Regions from separate parts of the Paenibacillus sp. FSL P2-0089 genome, predicted to be linked through region 4. Evidence: riboswitches for the same ligand, from Rfam matches in the RefSeq annotation. Region 4 holds a riboswitch; each other region holds the start of a gene.
What was found. A riboswitch is a leader RNA that binds a small molecule or an ion and turns the genes downstream of it on or off. The one in region 4 is predicted to bind cyclic di-GMP.
Positions count from the first base shown of each region.

Region 1 (5,841 bases), 960 kb from region 4:
AGCCCGGCCCGTTGATTATGTGTCGCGGTACGCCGGCCGTGTTCCGCTGGTTCACATTAAGGACTTCGGAGCAGACAATGAGGAGACTGATCTCGGAAAGGGAGAGGTCGATTTCCGGAGCGTCTTCGAGATCGCGGAGCAGAGCGGAATTCTCTATTATATTGTGGAGCAAGAGGCATATGAGGTATCTTCTCTTGCAAGCGCTAAGCTCGCACTGGATTATTTCCGCGGGCTAGGGCTGATGCAGGGCTGATGACACAGCAGCCAGCGGAAAAAGGGGTTGCGTTTTCCGCTGGAAGAGTTATAATATTTTGTGTTTGGCAGGACAGCAAAGCCTGTTCGCTGGTGTAGCTCAGGGGTAGAGCAACGCACTCGTAATGCGTAGGCCGGGGGTTCAATTCCCTTCACCAGCATTCTTATGAATTAAGCTTGACGCGGCCTTCCGGTTCTGGGGACCGCGTTTTTTATTGGCCTTAAGCATTGGTATGATTACATTCACTAACCGGCTTGGTGGCATCTCCCTGGTCGTTAGTGCACCAGGATTGGGACTGGAAGGCCAGGAAGATAGCCACCCATCTGTGTTCATTCTCGAAATGAATAAGGACGCCGCCGTCTTGCCATGTGCCATTTTCTCTGGCGTACCCGCCCGCATTGCCTTGGTTCATATGAATATTATGAACGCCCTGCCCAGGGGAGAAGCCGAAGTACTTATCGGGCTTATCCTCTTCTGGTCCCCAAGGCTCGCCGAATACGTACAGGGTTGCATCCTGTTGCTGTGCCTCCTTGAGATAAGAGGTGATTTTATCATAAAGATTGTTGCGGGGATCGCTGTTTTCGGGTTCATTCCGGTTCGTATTAGGCAGAGCTACCATCTTACTGGGAATCACCAGGTTTCCCCTGATATAATCAAGGGCAAGGCTCCGGTTATGCCTGGTGATCTTCGTGAAGCCGGATTCAAGCGTGAGCCAACGGGCCGTTTCTTCCGCTTTGAAATGTTCGCCCACATAATAAAGCACCTGATTTGCGGTGTCCTCCGGTAAATGTTCCGCTTTTGCGCTTGATCTGATATTGATAGCCACCCTGTACTTTTTATTAATATCACCTTCAACCTCAACCAGTACCTGGACATGATTATTTTTGACACCTAGCTTATATATGGTATTCTCATTGGATAATTTGCATTTTAATACCCCGTACCCTTGATCTAATCCGTTACCCATAGTTCGTCAGTCCCCCTTCTTAGCTATTAATGTTTCCCATAGAAGGCCATAGTCATTCTGAGTAAAAAGGTGTTCAACAGAGGAGGCAAGCTGCATTATGAAATGCCTAACCATTCGCCAGCCGTGGGCCACGTTAATTGCGCTGGGAGAAAAACAAATCGAAACCCGGACCTGGCGGACCGCCCAGCGGGGAGAGTTAGCCATTCATGCCGGGATGCAGGTGAATAAGGCGATCTGCCGGACGGAGCCGTATCAGTCGTTGCTGGCACGTTACGGTTACACTGCGGACAACCTGCCAACCGGCAAGATCATTGCAGTCAGCCGCATTGCGGATTGCTGTGAGGTGACGCCGGAGCTTGCGCAGCAAGGCTGGCCGGGCGGCAATGAATATGTATTCGGCAATTATGCCGAAGGAAGGTATGCCTGGATGCTGGAGGAGGTTGTTCCGCTGGTACATCCCATACCTGCTAAGGGACGTCTGGGTTTCTGGGAATATCCTGTGCTGGAAGAGGAATTGTGAATTTCTTGACGGCAATGTGAAGAAAAATTGCTCCAGATTGGCTGTCAGCTGGTATAATTGGGATATTCGGCGGGAAATCTTCCTATATATAAGGAGAGTTGTGCTCTGAGGCGGTCTACCGCTGGAGAGGGGCAGAAATGCCGGGAAGGAGCGTATGCATAATAGATGGGAAGCCTTCTAATTGCATGGCTTTGTATGCTTTGTTTGTTTCTTGCGTTCAGGGATCAGGTAAGCCGGAGAATCCTGTACCCGGTAGCTGTGGTGGTGATATGCGGCACATTGGGGTATTGGACGTTGTTAATGTAGCCGCATCCGGGCGATCATTTAATGCAGAAGTCTGCCGCTTGCGGCAGGCTTCTTTGTTAGCGCTGCTCCATCTTCTCCATACCCAGATATCTGCGCATATGCAGAGTGGCCTGGGCGGCAATCACATCATCCAGCAGCAGCATCCGTTCGTGATAGCCCCTGCAGACAAATTTGGCTTCAACACCCGTCTCCAGCCGCTGCTGCTCATAGACCTTCAGACCACGTGCGCGCATTCCGGCACGGACCTCCCGCAGATCGGCAGAAGCGGCATGAGCGGCCGACTGGATTACCTCCAGATAAGGTGCAGGCGTGCGCAGCTCAGAGGCTATAGCAGAAGCATCGCGCTCGAAGGCGGATAGAATAAGCGGCAGCAAAATATAAGATTTGACCAGCAGGTTGTCCTGGCTCTCTGCTCTTTGCATCCTTCTCAACCCCTCGAAGAGAACGTATATTCGCATTGTAACTCATCCTTCAAAAAATAATCAATGGGTTTTATAAATTAACTCAAATAATGTGATATATTTCACAAAAAAATAAGATGAATTATTTTATATTAAAATTGAAATATTAAAGATTGAAAAATAAATCAGCTCAAAGGAGAATGGCAATGAGTCGTGAAGGAAGCCTCCGCCGTGGTTTGGTATTCGGGATCATTCTAAGTGTTCCGCTCTGGGTATCGATGATTGGCTGGGTTCAGCTGTTCGGGTCTGCCTAGGCGACATTTTATTCAAAATATATGAAGTCTATTAGCAGGTGTCGTCCCTATGGGCGGCACTTTTTTTTCGAGCTGAGGTGCCTGTAAATAGGTAAAATTGCATTGAACAGGAGCAGACAATGAGTAGGAGGGGTCTGAAGGCGATAAAATAGGACAAATGCATCAAATTTAAATAATATAAATTGATATTATTATAGGTAAGAGAGATAAACGGCTACAGCCAATCCTCTGATTTCTCGACTTTTTTCGTCAGCATATAAAAAAAGATTCGCCCCTGAAGCCTTATGATAAAAGGGTTAAATGAGGAATCTTCGCAAAAATAATTTCAAAAAATATACTGGGAATGGATTGACAACAGGGTGGGGGAGCGGATAAACTGAAATTAGTACAAAAGTAACAAATGTCATAGACTCAACAATGATCTTACATAAGCAAATCTTAATTGCATACCGAAATCATGTACAAACGCAAACCGTATCGAAAGAACGGGACGCAAAGTCAGGAATCTACTGTCTCTAAAGTTGAGGCTAGGGTCGTCCGGCCGCCGTGAAGCTAACCCTTCGTGGCGGTCTTTTTGTTGTTATAGTCGCGTGACAGATTCATAGAATAGTAACTAGGAGGTGTGGACTATTGAAGAAAAGAGTACGTAAAACAGCTGCCATCCTTATGGCAGGCCTATTGACCCTATCCAGTGCCTTTACGTGGGGGACGGATGTTAGAGCAGCTTCAGGGGTGCCGTATACGCCAACACCGGTTTTGGGGGTTGCAGGGAATTTTAATGCTTTTATCCTCGGGGATTTTAAACAAGCCAATGACCAGATTGAAGGCCGCCTGGCAGCGGCGGGGAACATTACCCTCTCCGGAGGATACGGAGTAGCCAGGGCATACAGGGATGCTTCGCCGACGGATGTACTTGTGGCCGGTAAGAATTTTGTACATTTAGGCAGTGGAGAGATCTATGGAAATGTGGTATTTGGGGATAGCTTTACAGCCAATGAGCCTGGTGTCAACATCAAAGGCGGGAAGAAAAATGCCAGCCCGATTGATTTTGCAGCCGAGCAGCAAGCTCTGATCTCCCGATCCACAGAGTATGGGGCCTTGGCCGACACGAATGAGATTGGCGATAATCATTATGGACAGCTCAAGATAAGTGCACCGGATCGTTTCAATGTAGTTCATTTGGATGCCTCGACACTGGCGAAGACCAACTATATCGAATTCAACATTGCACAGAACGCTACGCTGATTATTAATATAAGCGGGTCTACAGTCAATGTGCCGAGCTTTTCAATGAATAACGGCAGAGCCAGTCAGGTATTGTTCAACTTTTACGAAGCTTCTGAGGTGAATATCGCTTATACCTCATTCTTCGGGACGATCCTCGCACCTAGAGCGGATGTTCATTATGCCGGAGCAGAGCTGTACGGAACCCTGATTGCAAAATCTTTTAGCGGCGGGGTAGAGATGCACCTGGGATTGTACGAGGGAGAGGGGCCGCCGCCGAGTCCGACGCCGACCGCAACGCCGACACCTAGTCCATCACCGACACCAACGCCGACAGTGAAACCAACACCAACGGTAACGCCAACACCGACTGTGAAACCAACACCAACGGTAACGCCAACACCTACAGTGAAGCCAACACCGACGGTAACGCCAACACCTACAGTGAAGCCAACACCGACGGTAACGCCTACACCTACAGTGAAGCCAACACCGACCATAAAACCGTCACCTACACCTGTGTGCACTCCAACTCCAAAGCCAACACCGACTGTAAAACCGACACCAACGCCGACCGTGAAGCCGACACCAACGCCGACCGTGAAGCCAACACCAACGCCGACCGTGAAGCCAACACCAACGCCGACCGTGAAGCCGACACCAACGCCGACCGTGAAGCCGACACCGACCGTGAAGCCAACACCAACGCCGACCGTGAAGCCGACACCAACGCCGACTGTGAAGCCGACACCAACGCCGACCGTGAAGCCGACACCAACGCCGACTGTGAAGCCAACACCAACGCCGACTGTGAAGCCGACACCAACGCCGACTGTGAAGCCGACACCAACGCCGACTGTGAAGCCGACACCAACGCCAACGGTGAAGCCAACACCGACGCCGACCGTGAAGCCAACACCAACGCCGACCGTGAAGCCGACACCAACGCCAACGGTGAAGCCAACACCGACACCAACAGCGGTGCCGACGCCAACACCAACGGCAGTTCCGACACCAACGCCAACAGCGGTACCGACACCAACGCCAACAGCAGTACCGACACCAACGCCAACGGCAGAACCGACACCAACGCCAACGGCAGTACCGACACCAACACCAACGGCAGTACCGACACCAACACCAACAGCAGTACCGACACCAACGCCAACGGCAGTACCGACACCAACACCAACAGCAGTACCGACACCAACGCCAACGGCAGTACCGACACCAACGCCAACGGCAGTACCGACACCGACGCCAACAGCGGGACCGACACCAACGCCAACGGCAGAGCCGACACCAACACCAACGGCAGAGCCGACACCAACACCAACGGCAGAGCCGACACCAACGCCAACGGCGGTACCGACACCAACGCCAACGGCAGAACCGACACCAACACCAACGGCAGAGCCAACACCAACACCGACGGTAGAACCAACACCGACACCAACGCCAACGGCAGAGCCGACACCAACACCAACGGCAGAGCCAACACCAACGCCGACAGCGGAACCGACACCAACGCCAACGGCAGAACCGACACCAACACCAACGGTAGAACCAACACCAACGCCGACAGCAGAGCCGACACCAACGCCAACGGCAGAACCGACACCAACGCCAACGGCAGAGCCAACACCAACGCCAACGGCAGAGCCAACACCAACACCGACGGTAGAGCCAACACCGACACCGACGGTAGAGCCGACACCAACACCGACGGTAGAGCCAACACCGACACCGACGGTAGAACCGACACCAACGCCAACGGCAGAGCCAACACCAACACCAACGGCAGAGCCAACACCAACACCGACGGTAGAGCCAACACCGACACCGACGGTAGAACC
Region 1 is NZ_CP152006.1:187,377-193,217, forward strand. It holds gene NST69_RS00775 (sugar phosphate isomerase/epimerase) at 1-253, shown strand, start outside; tRNA gene NST69_RS00780 (tRNA-Thr) at 342-413, shown strand; gene NST69_RS00785 (YukJ family protein) at 474-1,220, opposite strand; gene NST69_RS00790 (ASCH domain-containing protein) at 1,318-1,740, shown strand; gene NST69_RS00795 (hypothetical protein) at 2,103-2,468, opposite strand; cyclic di-GMP riboswitch class I at 3,218-3,310, shown strand; gene NST69_RS00800 (choice-of-anchor A family protein) at 3,392-5,841, shown strand, end outside.
Region 1: another riboswitch for cyclic di-GMP. It lies ahead of NST69_RS00800 (choice-of-anchor A family protein); the one in region 4 lies ahead of NST69_RS29595 (flagellar assembly protein A).

Region 2 (5,841 bases), 1.6 Mb from region 4:
GAGAGGGATAAATCCCATTAAAAGCGCCGAAAGTGGGCTGGATGGCGAAATGAGAGGGATAAATCCCATTAAAAGCGCCGAAAGTGGGCTGGACGGCGAAATGAGAGGGATAAATCCTATTAAATGCGCCGAAAGCGGGCTGGACGGCGAAATGAGAGGGATAAATCCTATTAAATGCGCCGAAAGCGGGCTGGACGGCGAAATGAGAGGGATAAATCCCATTAAATGCGCCGAAAGTGGGCTGAGCGATGAAATGAAGGAGATAAATCCCTCTGATGGTGCTTAAAGTTGCCTAAATGGAGCAAATGAGGAGCACAAGTGCCCCTGATTTCCCGGATGCGGGCCAAATGGAGCAAATGAAGAGCACAAGTGCCCCTGAATCCCGGGAAAGTTGGCTAAACGAGCAAATGAAGAGCATAAGTGCACCTGATTTCTCGGATATGGGCCAAATGGAGGAAATGAGGAGCACTAGTGCCTAGTACTTAACTAACTAGCTTCTGCCGCCGCGAACTTGTGCGGCGAGCCCTTGGCACAAGAGTCTTGAATCCAGGTCTTGAATTCCGGTCTTTAATTCCATTGTCTTGGATTTTGTTGCCCTATACTCTTGTTCTCTCCAGCCGCTAGGTCAGCGGCGACGCCTTGGAACAAGCGGCACTTAAGAGTCTTTGAGTCTCTGAGCCTTTGAATTTTTCTCCGCCGCAACAGTAGGCGGCAACCAGGGATTCAATTGTCGTGAAGGCAGGCTGCCGGCAACCAGGATTCAACTGCTGCCGCGCAAGCATAGCGGCGGCCCGGCTCCCCTTGCCGCTACAACAAGCGGCAATATCGGATCTTTAGCCGGGAGCTTCGCCAGCGGGCGAAGCGGATATAAAATCACAAGCCTGTTATGAAATGGAGCGGAGAGGAATTTTGGAGCTGTAGGAGCGTTAGCGTCCGCCTTTGTCTCCGGATGTTATCTGCTGCAAGCAATATAATCAACAACATCTGGAGACAACAGCGGCCGTAAGCCCAAAATTCCTTGCAGCGACCCTCATAACAGGCGGGATTTAACTCACAGCTCCGGCAACAAGAAATACCCAATAACAATACGATATGGAGGGTTCACTATGAAACTAGTACTTCTATCAGGCGGCTCCGGCAAGCGGCTCTGGCCGTTGTCCAATGATTCACGCTCCAAGCAATTTCTGAAGGTACTGGCAAGCCCGGCAGGTGAACCGGAATCAATGGTACAACGGGTATGGAGACAGCTGGAGGAGAACGGCATGGCCGGGTCCTCGTATCTGGCGACCGGGCGCAGCCAGGTGGAGATGATCCAGAGCCAGCTCGGCAGCGAGGTGCCGATCATTGTAGAGCCGGAGCGGCGGGATACCTTCCCGGCTATTGCGCTGACGGCGGCCTACCTGTATTCCATCGCGGGGGTGTCCCCAAGCGAGACCGTGGCGATTCTGCCGGTGGACCCATACGTGGAATCCTCCTTTTTCGAAACGGTGCTGCAGCTGGAGAACACCATGCTGGTGAGCGGGGCAAACCTGGCGCTGATGGGCGTAGTTCCCGAGCATGCTTCGGAGAAATACGGCTACATTATTCCAACGGGCGCAGATGCGGGAGCGAATGGTTACCTGCAGGTGAGCCACTTCCAGGAGAAGCCGGACCGTGTGCAGGCCGAGGAGCTGATCGGCAAGGGGGCGCTCTGGAACTGCGGAGTGTTCGCCTTCCGTCTGGGTTACCTGCTGGATATCCTGCAGCGCAAAGGGCTGCCGCTCAATTACGAGGAGCTGCAGAAGCAGTATAAGCTGCTGTCCTCGATTAGCTTCGATTACGAAGTGGTGGAGAAAGAAGAGAACATCGTCGTGCAGCCTTATGCCGGATTCTGGAAAGACCTGGGCACCTGGAATACGCTGACCGAGGAAATGACCAGTAACCATGTCGGCAAAGGCTTCATCACCGCTGACTCCGAAGGCACCTGCCTCATTAACGAGCTGGATATTCCAATCACGGTAATCGGGGCGAAGGATCTGATTATCGCCGCCAGCCCGGACGGCATTCTGGTGACGCACAAGGCCGAGAGTCCGCGGATCAAGGAAGTGCTGAAGACTTTTGAACAAAGACCGATGTACGAAGAGCGCCGCTGGGGCCACTACAAGGTAATCGATTATGTGAAATATGACGAAGGCAACGAGGTGCTGACCAAGCGGATTTTCATCAATGAGGGCAAAAATATCAGCTACCAGCTGCATCACAAACGCAGTGAAATCTGGACCTTCGTCAGCGGGGAAGCCAGCATTGTCATCAATGAGAAGATGCATAAGGTGAGGGCGGGAGATGTGGTGCGGATACCGGAAGGGACCAAGCATGCCATTCTTGCTCTTACCGATGTGGAATTCATTGAGGTGCAGACAGGGTCTGAGCTGGTAGAGGAGGACAATATCCGTATTACTCTGGACTGGGAGGATATCGCTCTACATCAGTTCATTTCGTAGGTCTAACTTATCTATTTAACCAATTGTTACAATTTTAAATCAGGCATTTAGAACTATTTTTCAGACAAAATTTGTTTTTACTCTACATTAAATTTGCATATCGACGATACTTACGGTAAGAGGGATTGATCCTTCCAAAACGACAATGGCAAACCTAATCGAAAGATAGGGACGCAAAGCTATAGGGCCTTCGCAAGAGTGGCAGCCTGGCTACCGAAAGGAAGAGAATATTGTGAAAACTTACCGTAAGTCTCGTTTGCTCTGCGCTGTGCTGTCGCTGGCCGTGGTATTGTCTGCTGTACCCGTGGGACTGGGAATCGCCCCGTCCACTGTCAAGGCTGCTTCCTCTACAGGAGCACCAGTGAATCCTAATGCTTCAGCCGAGGCGGTCAAGCTGCTGAACAGTCTCTATGAGATCTCCGGGAACGGAATCATTACAGGGCAGCATGACTATTTCGAAAGTCCGGATGAGCTGAGCAACAAGCTGAAGGGAACAAGCGGACAATACGCCGCACTGCATGGGTATGAGCTTGGAGCAATCGGTGGACAGAGCGAGAGCGGAGTAGCTGCACAACGCAAAAATATCGTCTGGAGTGCAACGAACTGGTCCAGAGCGGGCGGCATTGTCGCCATGACCTTCCACCAGAGTCTGCCGGGCACCAAGTACGAATGGTCCAATGTGCAGAAGCCAATTACTCAGGCGCAATTTAACAAATACGTAACCCCCGGCACGCCAGAGTATAATGCTCTGATCACTGATCTGGATAAAGTAGCTGTCTCTCTGAAAAGTCTGCGGGATGCTAAGGTTCCGATCCTCTGGAGACCGTACCATGAAATGAACGGCGGCTGGTTCTGGTGGGGCAAGAAAGACAACTTCACTGCACTATGGAATATTATGTATGACCGGTTCGTGAACGTTCATCAGTTAAATAATCTGATTTGGGTATGGAACCCGAATGCGCCGAATGCCAACTCTGATCCCTATGCACGGACCTATCCGGGCGCGGACAGAGTGGATGTACTGGCAGCAGATATATATAATAACGACTACTCGAATAAATATCATGACGATCTGACCAGCCTGGCTGGCGGCAAACCGATCGGCATCGGCGAGAACGGCGAAATGCCGAACATCTCGAAGCTGAAGCTAACTCAGCAGAATTACGTGTTCATGATGAACTGGGGCAAGATGCTCTATGAGAATAACAGCACGGCGACAATCAAGAATTTCATGAATGACAGCTACACACTGACCCGTGACCAATATAAGGCCTGGTCTGCTCCGGCGGCGGCTCCTAAGCCAACGGTAACGCCAACGCCTACCGCAACGCCGACTGCAACACCGACACCAACGCCGACTGTAACACCAACGCCGACTGCAACACCGACACCAACGCCGACTGCAACACCAACCGTTGCGCCGATTCCGAAGCCGGTCCCAACCTCCGGTGATACGGACAGTAAGCCTGCCCAGAATGGCTTGCTTGGAGAATACTTCAAGAACATGACGCTCTCGGGGACACCGGTTATGGTGCGTAACGATGATGTCATCAGCTTCAATTGGCGCCAGGGTACTCCTAATGCTGCACTCGGTGTAGACTACTTCTCGATCCGCTGGACCGGCCAGATTAAGCCCGCTTACAGCGAGACCTATCAGTTCTATACTACATCGGATGATGGTATCCGCCTGTGGGTGAACGGCACAGCAGTCATCGACAGCTGGGTCAAGCAGAGCGGAACTGCCCGCACAGGAAGTATAGCCTTGACTGCGGGGCAACTGTACGATATTAAGGTAGAGTATTATGAGAATGCAGGCGATGCGAATGTCCATCTGATGTGGCAGAGCCCCAGCCAGGTGAAGGGAACCGTACCTGCAAGTGCGCTTTTCTCCAGAGCAGGCAACACATCCATACCTGCTCCAGCTGCAACAGCAGTACCGACAACGGTACCAGCAGCGACAGCAGCACCAGCACAGACAGCAACGCCGGCACCAGTAACGACACCAATGCCAACACCAGCACCAACACTGACGCCAGTACCGACACCAACGCCAACACCGGTGCCTACGCCGACAGCGGTTCCCGTTCCTTCTCCTACAGCAACACCGGCGGATCTGCCGGTAGAAGTTCCTGCTGCCAATGGGCTGTACGCGGAATACTTCAATAATATGACTCTATCGGGCGAACCCGCTGTAGTGCGTACCGATGCTGTGCTTGATTTCAACTGGCGCCAAGGCACGCCGGATGCCGCTATCGGCATAGACTTCTTCTCTGTCCGCTGGAGCGGGAAGATGAAGCCGCTCTACACGGAGACTTATCAGATCTACACCACTTCCGATGACGGTATCCGCGTACGGGTGAACGGTGAGCTTGTGATTGACAGCTGGGTGAAGCAGAGCGGCACCGAACGCATGGGCAGCATCAGCCTGAACGCAGGCGAGCTGTATGATATTCAGGTAGAGTATTATGAGAATCAAGGGGATGCAAAAGCGCGGCTGATGTGGCAGAGTCCAAGCCAGGCCAAAGGAACCATTCCGGCAAGCGCGTTGTTCCTCCCGTCCGCTTCGTAAGCTCATAAGGTCCGCAGCTGTGTTCAACATTGGCGCTGTTACTGGTTAAGACGTTACAATTATAAATCCTGTAAGCCACTCTTAATGGCCCTGCTTACCAGCAGGGCTACTAAGCTATAGAAAGGCAGACAATCCGGCAGGCGTAACCTCCGGGGCCCTGCCGGAGAGTGTGGCTGGAGAAAGGAGATTACATTGAACACTTACCGTAAGTACAGGCTATATACAACTATTTTTCCTCTAATCCTTATCCTTTCATTGCTTCCATGGGGGGAAGGGCGCAGTCTGCCCGCAGCCGCCAAGGTTACAGCACCTGCCGCCCCCGCTCCCATACAGCCCATTAATCCTTCGGCCTCCAAGGAGGCTTCCGCACTGTTAAGCTATCTCAGTAATCTCAGCGGCAAGGGGATGATATCCGGCCAGCATGATTACCTGGAGAGCCCCGATGAATTTAATAATAAGCTCCGCACCACAACCGGCCGCTATGCCGTTCTGCATGGCTATGAGCTGGGAGCCATAGGCAACCAGTCCAAGGAGACCATTGCCAAGCAGCGTCAGGCTGTCGTGGACAGCGCCATCCGTTGGCATGAGGGCGGCGGTATTGTCGCCATGACCTTCCATCAGAATCTGCCGGGAACCGCGCCGGTATGGACCAATGTGCAGAAGCCGCTGAGCCAGAGTCAATTCAAGCTGTATGTCACTCCCGGAACGCCGCAGTACAAAGCCCTGGTCGCTGAGCTGGATGAAGTGGCCAAGTATCTGGGCGAGCTGCGCGATGCCGGAGTTCCGGTGTTA
Region 2 is NZ_CP152006.1:830,996-836,836, forward strand. It holds gene NST69_RS03380 (hypothetical protein) at 1-286, shown strand, start outside; gene NST69_RS03385 (sugar phosphate nucleotidyltransferase) at 1,107-2,480, shown strand; cyclic di-GMP riboswitch class I at 2,618-2,698, shown strand; gene NST69_RS03390 (PA14 domain-containing protein) at 2,713-5,049, shown strand; gene NST69_RS03395 (glycosyl hydrolase) at 5,242-5,841, shown strand, end outside.
Region 2: another riboswitch for cyclic di-GMP. It lies ahead of NST69_RS03390 (PA14 domain-containing protein); the one in region 4 lies ahead of NST69_RS29595 (flagellar assembly protein A).

Region 3 (5,841 bases), 2.3 Mb from region 4:
CTGCTCCCAGAACGGTTCATTCTCGATAGGGAGAGTATTGCCGCCCCAGACGTTATTGACCAGAATATCCAGTCTGCCCTGCTCAGCGCTAATCTGCCGGATTACGGCCTCTGTCTCGCTGTCATTGGTATGATCACAGCGGATCACGGCTCCGTCCCCGCCTAAGCGGCGGATCTCAGCCAGCACCCCTTCAAGCGTTCTTGCCTGTCCCTCCTGCGGCATACCGGCATTCCTGCCCGTAATGTATACATAGACACCAGCCTTCGCCAGCTCCAGTGCAATGCCTCTGCCCGCTCCCCTGCTCCCGCCTGTTACCAATGCCACTTTCCCTTGCAGATTTGTCATTTGATCCGCTCCCTTTCATCTATCATGCCCGGATTAGATGATCATTTGCGCTAATCCGTACTCTTGTCTAATATATACCTTATACATGACAACCATTGACATATATAAATAATACATTCAAGGGAGGTTGCAGAATGAGAGCGGATCGCCTGATCACTATCGTTCAACTCTTACAGAGCCGCGGGAAAATCAGCTCCAAAGAGCTGGCGCAAACGCTGGAGGTATCCGAACGTACAATCTTCCGGGATATGGAGGCACTAAGCTTCTCCGGCATCCCCGTGCTGGCGGAGCGCGGCCGGGAAGGCGGCTGGAAGCTGGCTGAAGGCTACCGGAATTCCCTGACCGGAATGAACACCAAGGAGATTGCCGCGCTGCTGGTGCCCGCTGATCCGGCGATTCTGCACGCTCTGGGCATTCAGGAGGAGTTCTCCTCGGCCGCCCGCAAGCTGCAGGCCGTCGCTACCCGGCAGCCAGTCACCCCCTTCAGCTTCCTCAGCCAGCGGATTCACATCGACGGAGCCGGGTGGCATCCCTCCGGGGAGACCTATCCCTGCCTATCCGCTTTGCAGGGAGCCTTATGGGAGAACCGCAAGGTGAGCATCACCTATCTGCGCGGGGAGGACGCCGCCGAGCGGCTGGTTGCACCGCTGGGGCTGGTAGTCAAGCGCGGCGTCTGGTACTTGGTCGCGGGGCATGACAGCGAGCTGCGGACCTACAGGGTCTCCAGAATCACTGAGGCCAAAGTCACAGATGAGTCTTTTGAGCAGCCGGAGGATTTCCACCTGTCTGAGTACTGGGAGACCTCCACCGCCGCATTCAAGTCTGCCTTGCCCAGGTACCCCTCCAGCCTTCTTGTAAGAGAGCAAACGATGAAGGAGCTGCAGAAGGAGCGATACGTCGCCCTGTTGCACCAGGAGCCTGCTGAGGCCCCGGGCTGGATCAGGGCCGAGGCCGAGTTCAACACGCCGGAGTCTGCGTGCCGGATCATCCTGTCCCTGGGTCAGGGTATCAAGGTGACGGCACCGCCTGAGCTTGCGGATACGGTTGCTGCGGCTCTGCGTGAAGCGGCAGCATTATACGATTTTTAATAATAGACCAAATGCACTAGTATCCCCTATAATATTACAATACACATTATTATTTATAGGGGGACTTTACATTATGGACTGGATGAACAAGCTGCCGTTGAAACAAAAAATCGTCACCGGATGTTACCTGGTTGCCGCTTTATTCGCTGTCCCTGTCTTAATCACGCTAATCCTCATGGACAGGCTGTTCATCGGCATTATTCTTGTCGCCGTCCTGGCAGCGCTGACTTACCCGCTTGCGCGCTTCATTGAGAGAACGCTTACATCTTCATTTGAGGATATCTCCAATGTGACGCACACGATTGCCAAAGGCGACTTCACCAGCCGTGCCGATGAGAATGGCTCCATGGGCGACATCAGCCGCTCCTTCAACACCATGATTGACAAGCTCAAAAAAATCCTCACCGATGCCTCACAGATTACCCGTCAGGTTATGGACGCCAGCCGCGGGATTGAAGACAAGAATCAGAACCTGAAGTTTGTCATGGCGCAGGTGGCCTCCTCCTCCAATGAACTGGCCCTCGGTGCTAACGAAATCTCGGTGGATATCGCTGATATGACCGAATCGATCAAGGATATCGAAATCAAAGTCTCCAATTATACGAATTCCACCAAGGAAATGAATAAAAGGTCTGTACATACGCTGGAATTGGTAGAACAGGGACGGCAATCGGTGGATACCCAAGCCGAAGGCATGCGCAAGAACATCCAGGCTACCCAGAAGGTGGCGGATACTATCGAAGCCCTATCGCATAACGCACGAGGCATTACGATGATTACCAAGACGATTACCGAAATTGCTGAACAGACCAATCTGCTGTCGCTCAATGCTTCTATTGAAGCCGCCCGTGCAGGCGAGCATGGCCGCGGGTTCGCCGTTGTTGCCCAGGAGGTCCGCAAGCTGGCCGAGGAATCCACCGCTTCAACCAAAGAGGTGTTCGGTCTGGTACGCAGCATCGAAGCGGATATCAAGCAGGCTATCGATAACATCGCCATCAATGAAGAGGTAGTCCAGGTGCAGAATGAGATGATTACGGAGACAGCCAACATTTTTGCTCAAATTGTGCATAGTGTCCAATACATAACCGAGCAGATTGCCTCCTTTTCCGCAGAGAGTGACCTTATGCTGGAGAGCGCGCTCAAGATCTCCGGGGCGATCGAGAATATCTCAGCCATCACCCAGGAGACCGCCGCAGGGACGGAAGAGGTATCCGCAGCGATGAACGAACAGATTCATGCTCTTCAATCCGTAGCTGAGGAGACAGAGAAGATGACCTCCGCGGTCTTCAACCTGCAAAAAACAATTCATATTTTCAAATTTTAACCTCAGCACAAAGAGACACGCCTGCGGAATTTTCTGCGGGAGGTGTCTCTTTTTTTGGGCAAAACAAAGATTGTTATGTAATATTCACAAATTGTTGAAATTGTGCATAAGGGTAAAAAACGTGCTTTGCACTTCTTTACTATAGTCGTTCTATTGTCATGGCTTGTCTATAAGCTAATATCTCACATCACTATTACTTAAGTCCTATCACCGAAATATGTAATGCTGTATATCTAGTGAATTCTTAATGTTTTGCAGTAAATCAGGAATGTAATGAGGCTTTGTGCTCACTTCCCACATTAATCAACCTAAACGGCCATTTGCATTTTAAGACTTTAGTCTTCCAGGGACAACCATTTTCAAAAGTTTGAAAATCCAAATATTTAGCCATTTCCACTCCTGAATATTCGTCAAATTCCGAGTTTCTTCTCACAGGGGTTATTGACAAAAGCGGAGCAAGGAATATATTGTAAAGGAAAATTCTCCACAAATTCATTTATAACCGCATACCGGCAAAATTCACCGAAAGGGAATGACGCAAAGCCATGGATCTACAGTCTCATTTCTGAAGTGGGATCATGACAGCCAGGTTGCTGAAAAACTGTGAACGCCTTAGGTTTCGCGTTTGATTATGGTGATTCGTGCAACAGACCTGTGCTCCAATGGTGAGTACAGGTTTTCTATTGCTGACGTATACAAATAACAACTTGCGGGGTGGATGTTCTGAAGACAGTTGCAGATTATATGGCGGAAGCATTACACGATCTGGGAGTCACTCATTCTTTTGGAATCATAGGCAAGTCTATTTGCCCCATCGCTTTGAAAATGGTTGACTACGGTATAGAGTTCATCCCCGGCCGGCACGAATCCAGCTCCGGCTTCGCCGCCGGCGGTTATGCTCTGAAGACCGGCAGTCTCGGGGTAGCCTTCGGCACCTCCGGTCCGGGGGGAACGAATCTGCTCACCGCAGCAGCGCATGCCAAGGCCAATAATCTTCCCGTCCTCTTCATCACCGGACATCAGTCCATCAAGGAGCTGGGCATTCCCCAATGTCAGGATTCCACTTCCTACCTGGCTGATTTGGCGGATATGTTCCGGCCGGCCACCCTCTTCAGCAAGCTCGTTGAACGCGGCGATCACTTCAGCACGATTTTCAACCATGCCCTATCCATCGCCCTCGGTGACCAAAAAGGTCCGGTCCATCTCTGCATTCCGTTTGATGTGCAGACAGAGCGGCTCGCGGAATGCCGGATTGTTCTGCCGGAACGCGAGGGACTAGTCAGTTATCAGAACTATGACCGGGTCATCTCGGCGATTAATCAATCCGCTAGGCCGCTGATCATTGCCGGTAAAGGCGTCAACCGCTCAGGTGCCCATCAGGAACTGGTTCAGCTGGCCGAAACCTTCAACATTCCTGTAGTCACCTCTCCAGGCGGCAAAGGTGCAATAGCTCATGATCACCCGCTCTACCACGGTCCTGTCGGCGTTGGCGGCTCCTCGCACGGCGATGAATTGCTGAACAACAGCGACCTGTTCATTGTTCTGGGCTCCCGCCTGAGCGACATGACCATCTGCAACCTGAAGCCGGAGAATCATCCGCCGCAGCTGATCCAGTTCGATGTAGATCCAACCTTTGTCGGCAAAATACTGTCCTCATCCACCATCGCTGTCGGCGGGGACTTAAGGGACAACCTGGCACTGTATCTTCAGAAGCTGGACCCCTCTACGGTCACCAAGCATGAAATCACAATCTCCAATGCTTACAATGACGAGTTGCCCGTGCTGGCGGGGCTCTCTCTGGCTTCGGTAATGAGCACGATGAGCGACTTGATTCCTTACAACAGCAGCGTGTTTGTAGATGACGGCAGCCACGGGTTCAATGCTGTGAAATGGTTCAATGTCCGCAGGCCCGGCAGCTTCATATTCGATGCCTACTTTGCTTGCATGGGCAATTCAATTGGCATGGCGATCGGCGCCAAGACGGCTTCTCCCGGAGAGACTGTCTTCTGCATTACCGGTGACGGCTGTTTTATGATGCTCGGAACTGAAATAAACACAGCCGTTTGCAAGGACATTCCGGTGATTTTCATTGTGGTGAACAATAAGCAGCTGGATATGGCGCTTAAGGGTATGGAGAAAACGACTGGCCGGATTGACGGTACGATCTTCGAGGTTCCGATGGATGCCGTGAAATTCGCCGAATCGCTGGGTGCAGCCGGCTTCCGCTGCGAGACGCAGGAGGAGTTCGCTGCCGCAATCCAAGAAACTGTGGCACTTAACAAGGCAGCTGTAATTGAGCTGCTGACTGACCGTGATGAAATGCCTCCTACGGCCCACCGCACGCTGGATCTTACGTAAGGAAGCCGTATCCGCACACCTTTTCTAACCTACTATCAGGAGGACATATCGTGAACAAGAACATGAACAGCGGACTCGATCATTTCACTGATCTCTCAGGAGATTATGGGGCCAAGGCCCTGGCTCCGATCAAAGAGCATTTTCCGGAATTAGCCGAATATATCATGGGCAATGCCTATGGCGATATTTTTCAGCGGACCACGATTGGCTCTGACTGGAAGGAGATCGCGGTGATCTCGTCGCTGATTACGATGGGACAATATGAACAGCTGGGGGTTCATTATGTAATGGCGCTCCGCGTTGGCATGACCGTCGAGCAGATCAAGGGCGTGCTGCTGCATCTGACCCCTTGCGTCGGTGCCCCCCGGGTGATTTCGGCCTTTAATGTGCTGCTGGATACTCTGGAGGAAATCAAAGAAAAATCTTCATAAATCTACAAATTTCGACTTTTGATTGCACGTTTCAGTATGATCTGGTTATAATGAAGGCAAAATATCCCAAATCGAATTGCGGTTTTGTCGAATATAGTCGCAGGAATAACGTTTTGGAGGTATTGGAAATTACACTTAGGGAGAGATCAACATGGGACAATTTATTTTGAAGACAGATACTGCGAAGAAAGTAATCAATATTGAGCTGGAGGGAACCTTCTCTAACGAGGACGGGCTCAAATCTATACAGGCTTACCAGCAGACTATTAACCCGATCAGCCCTGCTGAATATGCA
Region 3 is NZ_CP152006.1:4,641,802-4,647,642, forward strand. It holds gene NST69_RS19535 (SDR family NAD(P)-dependent oxidoreductase) at 1-345, opposite strand, end outside; gene NST69_RS19540 (YafY family protein) at 480-1,433, shown strand; gene NST69_RS19545 (methyl-accepting chemotaxis protein) at 1,507-2,757, shown strand; cyclic di-GMP riboswitch class I at 3,259-3,355, shown strand; gene NST69_RS19550 (thiamine pyrophosphate-binding protein) at 3,472-5,115, shown strand; gene NST69_RS19555 (carboxymuconolactone decarboxylase family protein) at 5,166-5,546, shown strand; gene NST69_RS19560 (hypothetical protein) at 5,698-5,841, shown strand, end outside.
Region 3: another riboswitch for cyclic di-GMP. It lies ahead of NST69_RS19550 (thiamine pyrophosphate-binding protein); the one in region 4 lies ahead of NST69_RS29595 (flagellar assembly protein A).

Region 4 (5,841 bases):
GCAGCGGAATGCTGGCCTTCATCATATTGACCTCATGCTTCAGATCCAGCTTCTCGCCATACTTCAGACCGAATTCCGCCGCTTCCTCTGGATGCTTTACTGCATAATCCCAGCCCTGCATAGAGGCCTGTACGAAGCTGGCGACCATCTCCGGGTCCTTCTTGATGATAGACTCCGTAGTGAACAAGGTATCGGCATAGAAATTGATGCCATAGTCGTTCGGGTCGATAATATTCACTTCCTTGCCCTGCTCCTCTACAGCCAGCACTTCATTAATGACATATCCGGGCCAGGCCTTGACCTGACCGGTTAACAGCGGACTCAGATCATATTTGACCGGCATCTCTTCGATTTGCGAAGGGTCGATACCCGCGCTTTTCTCCATGGCACGGAAGGTCAGCTCTTCATTGCCGCCCAGTTTAATGCCCACCTTTTGCCCGACCAGATCCTCCATAGTCTTGATCCCGGACTCTTTGAGCGTGAACATGACGAACGGGGTTTTGCGGTAGATCGCGGACAACGCTTTGACCGGGACGCCTTTCTCTCTGGCGATGACGATCTGGTCGGCACCGGTAACTCCGAACTCCTCACTGCCGGAAGCTACCATCTGCACAGCCGGGAAATCCGAGCCCCCCGGGCGGATCTCAACATCCAGCCCCGCTTCTTTATAGAAGCCTTTTTCCACTGCGGTATAAAAGCCGGCAAACTGCGCCTGGTGAATCCACTTCAGCCGGAGCACCACCTTTTTCAGCTCGCCCGAGCCTTCCGCTCCCTGGCCTTCAGCCTTCCCGGCTTCCGTATTGTTACCGCAGGCGGTCAGGAGCAGCATTAGCGAGGTTAACAGCATCAGCGCTTTTGTTCTGGACTTGTTCCACATGGTTATTCCCCCGTTTATAAATGATTTAGTATTGCTCCAGCGCCTTCAGCACCGCTTGTGAATCACTTACACTGCCGAACACTCCGCCCTGCATTTGAACCATACTCAGCGCCGCCAGGTGATTCGCTTCATCCGTCGCTCCTGTACAATCTGCAAGGATCAGACACTCGTACCCGCGGTCATTGGCTTCCCTCATCGTGGTGTGTACACAGACATCGGTAGTAATACCGGTCAGAATCAGATGGGTAATTCCTTTATTCTTCAGGATCAGGTCCAGGTCTGTTGCGTAAAAGCTCCCTTTGCCCGGCTTGTCTATAATGTACTCTCCGTGGGCAGGCGCCAGCTCATCAATGATCTGCCAGCCGCGCTCCCCCCGCACGAGGATTCGTCCCGCCGGTCCTTCGGAGCCGATCTCGGCCCCGATCTGGCGGCTGCGCCACCGCTTGTTCGCCGGCAGATCCGACAGATCCGGCTTATGCCCCTCGCGGGTATGGATCACGGTGAAGCCTTCGATGTCCCGGATACGGGCCAGCAGCCGCTGAATGGGCTGGATCGCCCTCGCTGTTAATGAGAGGTCATAACCCATTCTCTCGACGTAACCGCCCTTGCCGCAAAAATCCGTCTGCATGTCGATAATCATCAGCGCTGTCTTCGCCGGGTCCACAGCCCCGTTATAAGGCCAGATGTAAGGTGTTGCTGCAATCTGCATGGTTTATGCTCCTCTCCTGATGTCGCCATCTCTATTAATGTTACATTAGTTAACATTAATTCGCGTTTCCTTGGTATGAGTTAGATTATATTACAATGAATTTGCGATGTCTTCGGTTTTATTACGAAATAATACACTGAATGTTTGTGTTTATTTACATAGTTAACATACACATAACATTAACACTCGCAAAATCGCTTATCAAAAAAGAACACTCCGAGTCTTACCAAGCCCAGGGTGTCCCAACAGTTGAATGCTCATACTTTCCTCCCCCTGCCTCTTCCATAAGCTGTAAGCGCTGGGAAACCAGTTTTTTTGTCGAAATAGAGCTGCATATTTCGAGTTTTTTGATAAATAGGCATAATATAGTTGAAAAATAGCTCTTTAAGTACTAGAATTAAGCTTGTTTGCAGAAGTTAATGACGCGTAAGAACTATTTATGACTCTTTTTGTCGATTACAGTCGACCATAACTCCCACCTCTACAGGATGTATATCATTGATCTATTTCTAAAGGCAAACTCCCCGAAAGGGCAGGACGCAAAGCTATGGGCCTAAGAACGCCGGAATCTGCGTTTACGGTTGCCAGGCTGCCAATAGAGACCACTTAAGCCAGCTATTCAGGAGGGAAAGCCTCCCAGGCTTGATGATGTTCTTTTTCTGTACGAATTGCCATTGATCATACGAAAAAGTGAGGTTACAACCATGCCGCAGCAGGATATCGAACCAAGCCGATATGAATTCGTAGAGTCCCTGATGCTCGAACGTAAAGGTCTCCTGGATTCATTCTCTGTGGAGGGCCGAGCTTCTGACGGGACAACTGGAGATAAGAATGGAATTATCCTCGTGCAGGACAACCAGATATTCATTACTCCCCCGCTCCCCGGAGGTGCTCCCGCCCGCATTTCTGCGGTCCACCCTGTTGTCCTGAAGATCAACTGGAAGACCGTTACAGAGCCGACCGAGGTGACCAGAGCGGATTATATCACTTGGGAGATCTGTGAGAAGCCGCAATATGAAATTACCGTATCGCCTGACAAGCTCAAGGTCCACTTCACTTTATACCGTGCAGAGAAGTACGCCTGGAATCTGGTCAACTGCCCCGCCGCCTTCGAAGCGGTCGTCCGTGCCCAGCCCAATCCGGCGATGCTGCTGTCCACGCTCACCATAGAACAGATTATCGCCTCACTGGACAACCGTTTTATTCTGCGCAACCTGAACATTCCCGCCCTGTACGCGGAGCTGGAGAACCCTACATATCTCCCCGTATGCATCGCTGAAGGCAGAGCCCCGCTGCCCGGCAAGGAAGCCCGGCTGGAATTCCTGCTGCCTGAGCATACACTGGAGGGGAACCGGATGCTTCAGGGACAGGGAGCCCGGGGTCAGAAGCCTGCGGAACCCTTGGAGTATCTCCGTTTCCCGGGAGCCCCCTTTGCCTTTGCAGGCGAAGTCTTCGCCCGCAAGCTGCCGCCGGAAGAAGGCATTCCCGGCCTCGACACAGACGGAAGGGTCCTGCCCCCTCCCCCGCCGCAGGATATCTACTTTGCTGCCGGTAATCATGCCAAGCTCCTTCCCTGTGGCAATATCGTAGCCCGGCACACCGGCAGGCCCCGTATCTGCGGAGGAAGCGGCAGCGTCCGGATATGTGACTTCCCTCCGGTCAGTCTTCTGGCCAGAGAGATGACAGATCCTGCGGGCGATGTTATGTTCGCAGGTGACATCATTGTACCGGGAGATCTGGAAGGACCTGTACGAATTGAAGCCCTCGGGAATGTGTACGTCTATGGCGATATCCGCCAATCTACAATTATAGCCACCGGCAGTATTTACGTTAGCGGCCAGGTCACCGGCAGCGGCCTGTACGCCGGACACGCCGGGGTAATGCAGCATCGTCTGCACAGCCTCGCATGCCTGCTGCGGACAGAGACGGACGGACTGCTTGAGGCAGCGCGCCAGCTGGCCAAGAATGTGGAATCCCGCCAGCAATCCGTGAATTACGGCCTGGTAGTCATGCTGCTGCTGGAGGATAAATACAGCCACTTGGGCAGCCTGATCCGTGATCTTCAGGCTGCGCTAAGCCGTATGAACGGGGCGTTCGGCTCCGGCACGGACCAGCTCTGGCAGATGCTTGAGGTATTCGCCCATCCGGGACAATTCACCGGGTACATCACGGACAGTGTCCTAAGCCGCTTCTCCAGGCTGCTGCTTAAGCTGGGTGAGGAGATTGAGCTGCTCCAGGAGGAGCATGCGGTGATTAATCTCGCCCGGTCACAGGACAGCCGCCTGGAGTCCGGCGGCAAGCTGCTTGTGCGTGATTCCTGCTAAGACTACTACTATATAAGGAGAAGTGAGAGCGTGCGATATAACCGTCTGGGCAATAGCGGCCTGCAGGTGTCCGCCCTGGGTCTTGGAACCAATTCCTTCGGCAAACGGGCAGATCAGGAGACCTCGGTCCGCATTCTGCACACCGCTATGGATCAGGGCATCAATTTCATCGATACCGCCAATATCTATGCCGGATCTGAATCGGAGCGGATCATCGGCCTTGCGCTGGAAGGCAAACGCCATAACGCAGTGCTGGCGACCAAAGCCGGATTGCCGAAGCATGAGGGACCCGGCGGCAGCGGCTCTTCGCGCCATCATCTGATGCAGGAGCTGGAGGGCAGCCTGCGCCGGCTGAAGACCGACCATGTGGATCTGTATCAGATTCACACCTTCGATCCCTACACACCGCTGGAGGAAACGCTGCGTACTCTGGATGATCTGATCTCCGCAGGCAAGGTGCGCTATATCGGAGCCTCCAATTATGCCGCCTGGGAGCTGATGAAGGCGCTTGGAATCAGCGAAGCCCGGCACTTCGCGAAATACATCTCTATCCAGTGCAGCTATTCGCTGGCTGACCGCACGCCCGAAGCGGAGCTGCTTCCGCTATGCCTGGATCAGGGTCTGGGCATCATCCCATACTTCCCTCTGGCGGGCGGCATTCTTACCGGCAAATATACTGGCAGCAGCAAAGCCCCTGCCGGCTCCAGAGCAGAGACAGATCCGAACTTCCGACGCTTCCTTACCCCGGAGCGCATCTCGCTCGGGGAGCAGGTTCAGGACATTGCGGAGCGACTGGGCACCTCACCTGCAGCTCTATCCCTGGCTTGGCTGATGAACCGGCCCGCCGTCTCCACGGTGATTGTCGGTGCAACTACAGTAGAGCAGGTACAACATAATCTGCAGAGTCTCTCCGCTTCACCGGATGAGGGAATACTTGAGCAGCTTGACCAGGCCAGCGCCGCCTTCCGCACCGGCGAGCCGTTTGCAGTCTACCGGCTGCCGTAAGCGCTGACGGTGACGTTCATATCCATACACAAAAGCGAGCCCCCGTATACGGAGACTCGCTTTTGTGTATTTTGGCTAATGCTGAAGCTGTATTGCATTATACCGCAGCAATGAACCGCTCCATGTCTTCCTGTACCGTAGTAATACCGCCGATGCCGAAGGTATCTACCAGAACCTTAGCTACATTAGGCGACAGGAAGGCCGGAAGTGTAGGACCCAGATGAATGTTCTTCACGCCCAGATGCAGCAGCGCCAGCAGTACAATCACCGCTTTTTGCTCATACCAGGCAATGTTATAGGAGATCGGAAGATCGTTGATATCTGCAAGACCGAACACTTCCTTCAGCTTAAGCGCTATGACCACAAGGGAATAAGAGTCATTGCACTGGCCGGCATCAAGTACACGGGGAATTCCGCCGATATCGCCAAGCGCCAGCTTGTTATATTTGTATTTGGCACAGCCTGCGGTAAGGATCACCGTGTCACTCGGCAGCTCTGCCGCGAAATCGGTGTAATAATTCCGGCTCTTCATCCGTCCGTCGCACCCAGCCATGACGAAGAATTGCTTGATGGCGCCGCTCTCTACTGCTCCAACCACCTGATCCGCGACATTCATTACAGCCGCATGCGCGAAGCCGCCGATAATCTCGCCTGTCTCAATCTCCACCGGAGCGCTGCAGCTCTTGGCCTGCTCAATCAGCGCCGAGAAATCCTTCTCTCCGTCCGCGCCTGCCGCGATATGCTGAATTCCCGGATACCCGGTGTTGCCTGTCGTGTACAGCCGGTCTTTGTAGCTGTCCTTCGGCGGCACAATACAGTTCGTAGTCATCAGAATCGGACCATTGAAGCTGGCAAATTCCTCATTCTGCTTCCACCATGCATTGCCGTAGTTGCCTACGAAGTGGCTATACTTCTTGAAGGCCGGA
Region 4 is NZ_CP152006.1:6,958,935-6,964,775, forward strand. It holds gene NST69_RS29585 (ABC transporter substrate-binding protein) at 1-877, opposite strand, end outside; gene NST69_RS29590 (isochorismatase family cysteine hydrolase) at 903-1,586, opposite strand; cyclic di-GMP riboswitch class I at 2,091-2,183, shown strand; gene NST69_RS29595 (flagellar assembly protein A) at 2,291-3,910, shown strand; gene NST69_RS29600 (aldo/keto reductase) at 3,941-4,915, shown strand; gene hcp (hydroxylamine reductase) at 5,013-5,841, opposite strand, start outside.